2 linked regions of the Spartinivicinus poritis genome follow. The protein of the gene in region 2 interacts with the protein of the main gene of each other region in a pairwise test. Links are inferred from orthologs where the notes say so. Each region holds a gene or a part of one and is shown on either strand. Other genes may lie near its edges.

The links.
Region 1: the proteins of ftsH (region 2) and hflC interact in binary tests that used the Escherichia coli proteins (3 or more experiments, as listed by UniProt). The link is inferred for Spartinivicinus poritis from one-to-one orthologs.

The regions. Positions count from the first base shown.
Region 1 is NZ_JAPMOU010000004.1:79,365-82,363, forward strand. It holds hflC (protease modulator HflC), read right to left. Parts: upstream 2,039-2,999; coding sequence 962-2,038; downstream 1-961. Other genes in the region: ORQ98_RS04730 (ATP phosphoribosyltransferase regulatory subunit), read right to left, coding at 1-466; ORQ98_RS04735 (DUF2065 domain-containing protein), read right to left, coding at 616-810; hflK (FtsH protease activity modulator HflK), read right to left, coding at 2,035-2,999.
Region 2 is NZ_JAPMOU010000018.1:86,966-92,590, forward strand. Bases 2,637-5,625 are described here. They hold ftsH (ATP-dependent zinc metalloprotease FtsH), read right to left. Parts: upstream 5,107-5,625; coding sequence 3,166-5,106; downstream 2,637-3,165. Other genes in these bases: folP (dihydropteroate synthase), read right to left, coding at 2,637-3,099; rlmE (23S rRNA (uridine(2552)-2'-O)-methyltransferase RlmE), read right to left, coding at 5,369-5,625. In the rest of the region: preprotein translocase subunit SecG, read right to left, coding at 1-24; tpiA (triose-phosphate isomerase), read right to left, coding at 25-771; glmM (phosphoglucosamine mutase), read right to left, coding at 878-2,221; more of folP, read right to left, coding at 2,263-2,636. UniProt on the Escherichia coli protein: Acts as a processive, ATP-dependent zinc metallopeptidase for both cytoplasmic and membrane proteins. Plays a role in the quality control of integral membrane proteins.

The DNA of each region.
Region 1 (2,999 bases), on a different replicon or contig from region 2:
TACTTAAGCTGCTCAGGGTTTCCAACATTAAGCTAATGACTTCAACATCACTGGCTATACCAGAATGACCATACAGCTCAGCACCAACTTGAATGGGGCTACGAGATGCTACCAATGAACAAGGCTTAGTATGAAAAACACTGCCTGCATAACAGAGCCTGACTGGGCCTTCACGCTTTAATGTATGGGCATCAATTCTTGCTACAGAAGGCGTAGTATCAGCACGCAGCCCTAATAATCGCCCAGTTAGCTGATCGATTATTTTAAAGGTTTGTAAATCGAGATCATGGCCCGCTCCTGCTTGGAGGGATTCTAGATATTCAAGATGAGGAGGAATAACCAGGTCATAGCCCCAGCAATGATAAAGGTCAAGTAGCTGCCGCCTTAGCTGCTCAATTTTCATTGCTGCAGGCGGTAGCACTTCATCTATACCGTCCGGCAATAACCAACGATCTGCAATTGTCATGTTATATCCGGCCTTTTTATGGACAGTGTCTCTATATGCTTTTTTAACTTCAGCTTCTTTAAATTAAAAAAAGCTCTCAATCTATTTAGCTTAAGGAGTGCACACTTACAATCTACACTGACAAGAATCTTTTGGGCTTTACCCGCCAGCTACGAGTTAATTAAATATAACAAGCCAGTTCCTACCAACATACTGACCAAACCAGCTAGTCGTAATTGACGATCATCGAAGGTCGCTAGTTTTGCCACTAAGTCGCGCCACCGGCTGGGGTATAAGAAAGGAATAATCCCTTCAATAACCAACATCAGGCAAAATGCAACTAATAACTCGTGCCAAAAATTCATGCTTTCCCTTAGGCAATAAAAAAACCGGGTGATAACCCGGTTTGGATGATACTAACATGATTTATTAGCAGAATTGAAGCGATTTCAACCAGCTTATTACAAGCAGCTGATCAAATAACCAGCTACTTTGCCAATAGTACTTCCACCATGTTTATTGATTAATTTCTGCACTAGAAGTATTTGTTATTGCATGAGGTGCTTTCAAATATTTAAAGAAATCACTTTCAGGCTTTAATACCATAATATCGCCTTGCTGGTTAAAGGCCTGACGATACGCTTGTAAGCTGCGGTAAAAGTTATAAAACTCTTGGTCACTACCATAAGCCTCTGCATAGACACCAGCTGCCTCCTGATCACCTTCGCCTCGTAACTGCTCAGCAATCTGATAGGCTTGCGCCAACAACTCACGACGCTCACGGTCTGCTTCAGCACGAATTTCTTCTGCTTTTTGCTTACCAAATGAACGAATTTCCTGAGCCTCTTTTTCCCGTTCAGTTATCATCCTTTCATATACTGAATCACTGACCTGCTCTGGCAAATCAATGCGCTTAAAGCGTACATCTACGATTTCAATGCCATATTTTTCTTTAATTTTCACTTGCTCATTCAAGCTTTTTTTAATGCTGAAAATCAGCCTATCACGTAGGTCTGCAGGTTCTTCTTCTGTAGCATTTACGGATTTAGCTGCTTTTTGCTGTGCTTGTGCGGCAGCTTGTGCTACATCAACGCCTGAAGCAAGCTGAACTACACTGTCATCCAGTATTAGCGTTTCCTTGGCACATTTAAAGCGAGAACGCTTCTTAATGTTAGGCTTACCTGAAACAACTTCTTTTAGCTCACACTGAGCAATTAAGTTACGCAAGCCTGACTCAATCAGCTGCGAGAGTAATCGGTTAGCCTGGACAATATTGCCTGATGTTGCAGTATAAAAGCGTTGCACATCAGCAATTCGCCACTTAACAAAAGAGTCTACTACTAGCGCCTTTTTTTCCTGAGTAAAAAAGCGCTCTTGAGCTGCATCTAACGTTAGTAGTCGGCCATCAAAGATTTTCACCTTATCAATAAAGGGCACTTTGAAATGGAGACCGGCAGGTACATCTGGGTTTTTAACTTGACCAAACCGTAACACCACTGCCCGCTCACGCTCGCTGACAATGTAAGCTGACTCCCAGCCAATAATGACAATGACCAAGGCAATAATAATGGTTGCTAAGCTTTTACCTGTCATCTTGCAACCCTCCCACCAGTTCGATTTGAAGAAGTACGCTTACGTAATTGTCCAGCTACTTTATCAGCTATGGCATCCATCTCTTGCTGAGTAAGAACAGGCTGACCCGTTAGGGTGGTAGTTGCCTTTGAGCTAGCTCCCATCAGTTTGTCCAGCGGTAAATACATCAGGTTATTACCACCTTCCACATCAACAATCACTTTATTGGTTTCACCTAGTACATCTTGAATCGTTTCTATATACATCCGACTACGGGTAATTTCTGGTGCTTTTTTATACTCAACTAACACTTGCTTAAAGCGAGCAGTTTCACCATTGGCCTTCGCCGTTATTTCAGCTTTATAGGCTTGAGCCTCTTCTGTTATCCGCTTACTTTTACCCTTTGCCTGAGGAATAATGGCATTGCGATAAGCGATGGCCTTATTTTGTACTCGCTCACGGTCTTCACGCGCACGAATCACATCATCAAAAGCTGCTTGGACTTCTCTTGGAGGCTGAGTGCTTTCTACGTTGATTTTGCTAATGTAAAGCCCAGAATTATAGTCATTCAGGTAAGCTTGCAGTCTTTCTGCTACATCAGCAGCAATAATGCTACGGCCTTCTGTTAATACTGAGTGCATTTTTGAAGTACCGACTACATGACGCAAGGCACTTTGAGTCGCCTGCTCCAATGTACTGATTGGATCAGCAATTTTCAGCACATAATTTTTCAGGTTAGAAATGTTGTATTGAACTGACAAAGAAACCTCGACGATATTTTCGTCTTCAGTCAGCATCTTCTGTCTTACATTGTAAGTCCGCAGCTCAGTTACATTTTCCTGATACTTAGAGTCAATGGGTGGAAAATAAAAGTGCAAGCCAGGCCCCACGGTTTCTTTATATTCACCAAACCGCAAGATAACCACTTGCTCCTTTTCATCCACAGTAAATGCAGCATTCCAAATATATAAGATGGCAAGCA
Region 2 (5,625 bases):
ACCGATTAAAATTAATGTCTCCATTTAATTACCTGCAGCTCGACAAATCGCAAAAAACTCTTCAGCCTGCAATGAGGCACCACCAACTAAACCACCATCAATGTCAGGCATCGCAAAAAGCTGCCCAGCATTATCTGACTTCACACTGCCACCATACAACACTTTGATACTATCAGCCTGCTCAGCAATTAGCTCTCTAAGCTGGGTTCGAATAAACTCGTGCATTTCTTGAGCTTGCTCTGGTGTTGCTGTTTCTCCAGTCCCTATTGCCCAGATTGGCTCATAGGCAATAATGAAGGGGCCACTTAAATCCCCCAAACTCAATGCTTGCAGTTGTTTTTTTATCACAGCTTGAGCGTTACCTTGCTGCCGCTCTTCCAGTGACTCACCAATACAGATAACTGGTATTAACCCGCTGGCTACAACTGACTTACACTTTTCAGCTACTTGCTGGTCTGTCTCTTTAAATATTACCCTTCGTTCAGAGTGCCCAATGATGACATATTGCACTCCAAACTCCTGCAACATTTTAAGTGAAACTTCACCAGTGTAGGCACCTGCTGAATACTCTGAAGCATTTTGCGCACCCAACTGAATATTGCTACTTTCAATTAGTTGCTCAACTTGCGTTAAATAAGGGGCAGGCGGACAAATCACAACAGTTGCCACGCGCCGCCCAACTAGCTGCTGTTTCAGCTGACTAATCAAGTTAGCATTAGCAGCTAGGCTGCCATTCATCTTCCAATTAGCAATTACAATTGGTGTTCGCATGATACCTACACTGTTTTTGGGGCAGGAATGTTACCCCATGATTCAACCACTGACAATAAACAAAGTTATTTCAGCACTTTATAGCTTAGGCCAGGCAGTAGATTTTCTACTCAAGCACAACCGCCTCTTTAACTGCATCAGCAAGCTGGCTAACCAGCGTATTGACTTTTAACTCATCCTCACCTTCAACCATCACCCTAATCACTGGCTCTGTGCCAGAAGGCCTTAATAAAACTCGTCCTTTTCCTGATAATTCAGCTTCCACTTCACTTACCGCAGCTTGAATCTGTGTATTCTTGGCAATATCTACTTTATTTGTCAGCTTAACATTAACCATTTTCTGTGGAAATTTACACATCTGCTGTTTTACTTCAAACAACGATAACTGCCTTGACTGCAGTGCCTTTAGAACCTGCAGTGCAGAAACGATACCATCTCCAGTTGTAGCTACATCTCGGCAAATAATATGACCAGAAGACTCTCCTCCCAGATACCAGCCTTTTGCGAGCAACATTTCATTTACATATCGGTCGCCTACTTTGGCCCTGGCAAAAGGTATATTCATTTCTGACAGAGCTAACTCCATACCGAAGTTAGTCATCAAAGTACCGACCACCCCACCATGCAATGCTTGCTGGTGAGCCTGGCTGCTTGCAATAATAAATAACAGTTCATCACCATCTACAGCCTGCCCTTGATGATCAACCATCATCACCCGGTCACCATCACCATCAAAAGCAATACCAAGATCGGCTTTTTCTTCTATCACTTTTTGTTGCAAAGCAGTTAAGTGGGTAGAGCCAACGTTCTTGTTGATATTGATACCATTTGGCTCCACACCTATTGATACAACCTCAGCCCCAAGCTCTCTAAAAACAGCTGGCCCTACATGATAGGTAGCTCCATTGGCAGCATCGACAACAATTTTTAACCCACTAAGATCAAGATTACCTGCCACGGTACCTTTGCAATACTCAATATAACGGCCAGCAGCATCATTAATTCGCGTAGCTTTTCCCAGCAAACCAGAGTCAACACATTTAACCTCTTGCTCCAGCATTGCTTCAATAGCTAGCTCAACACGATCACCCAGCTTAGTTCCAGTGGCGGAAAAAAATTTAATACCATTATCCTGATAGGGATTGTGGGATGCGCTAATAACAATACCAGCGTGCGCATTAAAGGTTCTGGTTAAATAAGCAATGGCAGGGGTAGGCATAGGACCAAGTAAGCTGACATCAACACCTGCAGCTGACAAACCAGCTTCCAGTGCTGCCTCAAACATATAGCCTGAGATACGCGTATCCTTCCCAATTAAAATTTTACCTTTGCCCTCTTGGGCAAACACTTTCCCTGCAGCCCAACCCAGCTTTAACATAAAGTCTGGAGTAATAGGATATTTCCCTACCTGGCCTCTAATACCATCAGTTCCAAAGTATTTTTTTTTCATCTTTGCAGCCACAAATTACAGTTAAAATACAGATCCCTATACTAATTTGCCTCTTGAATAGCCTGGACTAACTTCAAACAATCCACAGTCGCAGCTACATCATGCACCCTGAAAATACTGCCACCTTGCATGTAGCACCAAAGGTTAACTGCCAACGTACCATACAACCGCTCATCTACGTCCTTATTCAAAGCAGCGCCAATCATGGATTTTCTTGACACTCCAATCAATATTGGAAGCTCAAGATTTTTCAAGTCTGCTAAATGTTTCGCCAAACTAAAGTTATGTTCTACAGTTTTTCCAAAGCCAAAGCCTGGATCAAGAACCAACCGTGAACGACTAATTCCAATTGTTTCACAAGCTTTGATTCTAGCCAGCAAAAACTGTTTTACATCATCAACTACTGATAAGTATTTCGGGTTACTCTGCATATTCCCAGGCTCACCCTGCATATGCATTAAGCAAACTGGCAGATTAGTATCAGCTGCAGCTTGTAAAGCACCATCACGCAGTAAAGCCCTCACATCATTAATTAGCCCTGCCCCGTTATTAGCTGCTTCGGTAATTACAGCAGGTGTACTGGTATCTACAGATACAATCACATCTAATTGCTGACTAATTTGCTCAACAACAGGAATTACTCTGTCCAGCTCCTCTGAGGCACTGACAGGTTTTGCACCAGGCCGTGTTGACTCACCTCCAACATCAATAATGCTAGCCCCTTCTTTTACCATTCTCTCAGCCTGGACTAAGGCCTGATCCAAGTATTTATAGGCACCCCCATCATAAAATGAGTCTGGCGTCACATTGAGAATCCCCATTACATGGGGCTGTCTTAAATCAAGAGAGCGATTGCCACAGGCTAATAGCTGAGTCATGACACAATTTCAGAAGTTTATTCGCTACTTAGGAGGGAAGGTTTAAAGTAAAAGCAAAGGCGAGCACTAATGCTCGCCTGCAGGTCCACCTATAGAAGGGTCTGGTGCTTTAGTCCCTTTATCTTCGGGCTTTTTATCAAGATCAGTCACAGCGCCCCCGCCAGAGGAGTCTCCATCATGCCAGCCAGCAGGAGGACGAGGTTTTTTACCAGCCATAATGTCATCAATCTGCTGAGTATCAATAGTTTCATATTGCATCAGCGCTTCAGCCATTAAATCCAGCTTATCTCTGTTCTCCTTGAGGATTTTTTCTGCTGTTGCATAGCACTCATCAATCAGAGAACGCACTTCCTCATCAATAATACTTGCAGTTTGAGGCGACACATTCAGTCGAGAACCACCTTGGCTGCGCCCTAAAAAGACTTCACCTTCATCTTCATCATACATCAAGGGGCCTAGCTTCTCAGACAAGCCCCACTTGGCGACCATGTTGCGAGCAATTTGAGTTGCACGCTGGATATCATTAGAGGCACCAGTAGTAACACCATTAGCACCAAGCGTTATCTCTTCAGCAATTCGCCCGCCAAACAAGCTACATATCTGACTAGTAAGTGCCTGCTTACTTTGACTATAACGATCCTCTTCAGGCAGGAACATGGTAACACCCAGCGCCCTACCTCTTGGAATAATAGTCACCTTATAAACAGGGTCATGCTCAGGTACCAACCTTCCTACAATCGCGTGACCAGCTTCATGATAAGCGGTATTTAGCTTTTCTTTCTCACTCATCACCATGGACTTGCGCTCAGCACCCATCATGATTTTATCTTTGGCCAACTCAAACTCTTTCATTGAGACGATGCGGCTGTTCGCTCTTGCAGCAAATAAAGCAGCTTCATTAACTAGATTGGCCAAGTCAGCTCCTGAAAATCCAGGGGTACCACGAGCAATAATAGACGGGTTAACATCATCAGCTAAGGGCACTTTTCGCATATGAACTTTCAGGATTTGTTCACGACCACGAATATCAGGCAAAGGCACAACGACTTGACGATCAAAACGGCCGGGCCTTAATAGCGCTGGATCAAGCACATCTGGACGGTTTGTTGCAGCAATGACAATCACACCTTCATTACCTTCAAAGCCATCCATTTCGACTAGCAGTTGGTTAAGGGTTTGCTCTCTTTCATCATGCCCGCCACCCAGGCCAGCACCACGATGACGACCAACTGCATCAATTTCATCAATAAAAATAATACATGGAGACTGTTTCTTGGCCTGATCAAACATATCGCGAACGCGAGAAGCACCAACACCAACAAACATTTCAACAAAGTCAGAGCCAGAGATAGTAAAGAATGGTACCTTTGCTTCACCCGCAATAGCTTTAGCTAATAGTGTCTTACCTGTACCTGGCGAACCTACCATCAATACGCCACGAGGAATACGACCACCTAAGCGCTTGAACTTGCCTGGATCACGTAAGAACTCTACCAGCTCTTGAACATCGTCTTTGGCTTCATCAACACCTGCTACATCAGCAAAGGTGGTTTTAATCTGATCTTCACCTAGCAAGCGCGCCTTGCTTTTACCAAAACTCATTGGGCCACCACGACCTCCCGAGCCACCTTGCATCTGGCGCATAAAGAACATAAATACTGCAATGATGACTAAAATAGGGAAGCTAGCAACTAGTAGCTGAGTCCAAATACTTTGCTTCTCTAACGGCTTAGCAACCACTTCAACCTGGTTAGACAACAAGTCATCCATTAATTTGTTATCTTGAATAGTGGGAGGAAGGTTAGTCTCAAAACGCTCACTGCCATTTAGTATGCCCGTTACCGTAAAACCATCAATAACGACTTTACTAACCTGTTTATTTTCCACCAAGTTGACAAACTGTGTGTAGGTCAGCTCTTTGGTTGATGACTGCATGTTGCCGAAGTTTTTAAATACTGTCAGCAATACCAACGCGATTATTAGCCATAAAACTAAATTCTTTGCCATATCATTCAACGGGCTACCCTCTTCGAGCGAACAAGCCTAACAGTCACTCGGTCTGTTTGTAATTATGCGGCTGAGATAAAGATATCGGTTATGAACAACTGAACCTCTCTTTAAAGCGGCACGCTATTTTACAATCGTTCCACGAGCATGCTAAACAATAGCACTAGCCAAAGTTTATGGTGCTATACCTTACTACAGATCCATTACTTGAAACAGTTTCTCATCTATAGTTTAGCGCTATTAACTCTATTACCGAAGCTGATTAACCTTTAAACCCCTTTCCAAGCAGATAAACTTCACGTGAACGCGATCTTGATGCCAATGGTTTTCGAGTTACCACTGAAGCAAAAGCCTCTCGCATCGCCTTAAAATATTGATCAAATCCTTCACCTTGGAATACTTTTGTTAAAAAACACCCCTTCGGTTTCAGCACTTGCAATGACAAGTCCAGTGCTAGTTCAGCCAGATACATAGCTTTAGGCTGATCAACGGCCTTCATACCACTCATATTGGGGGCCA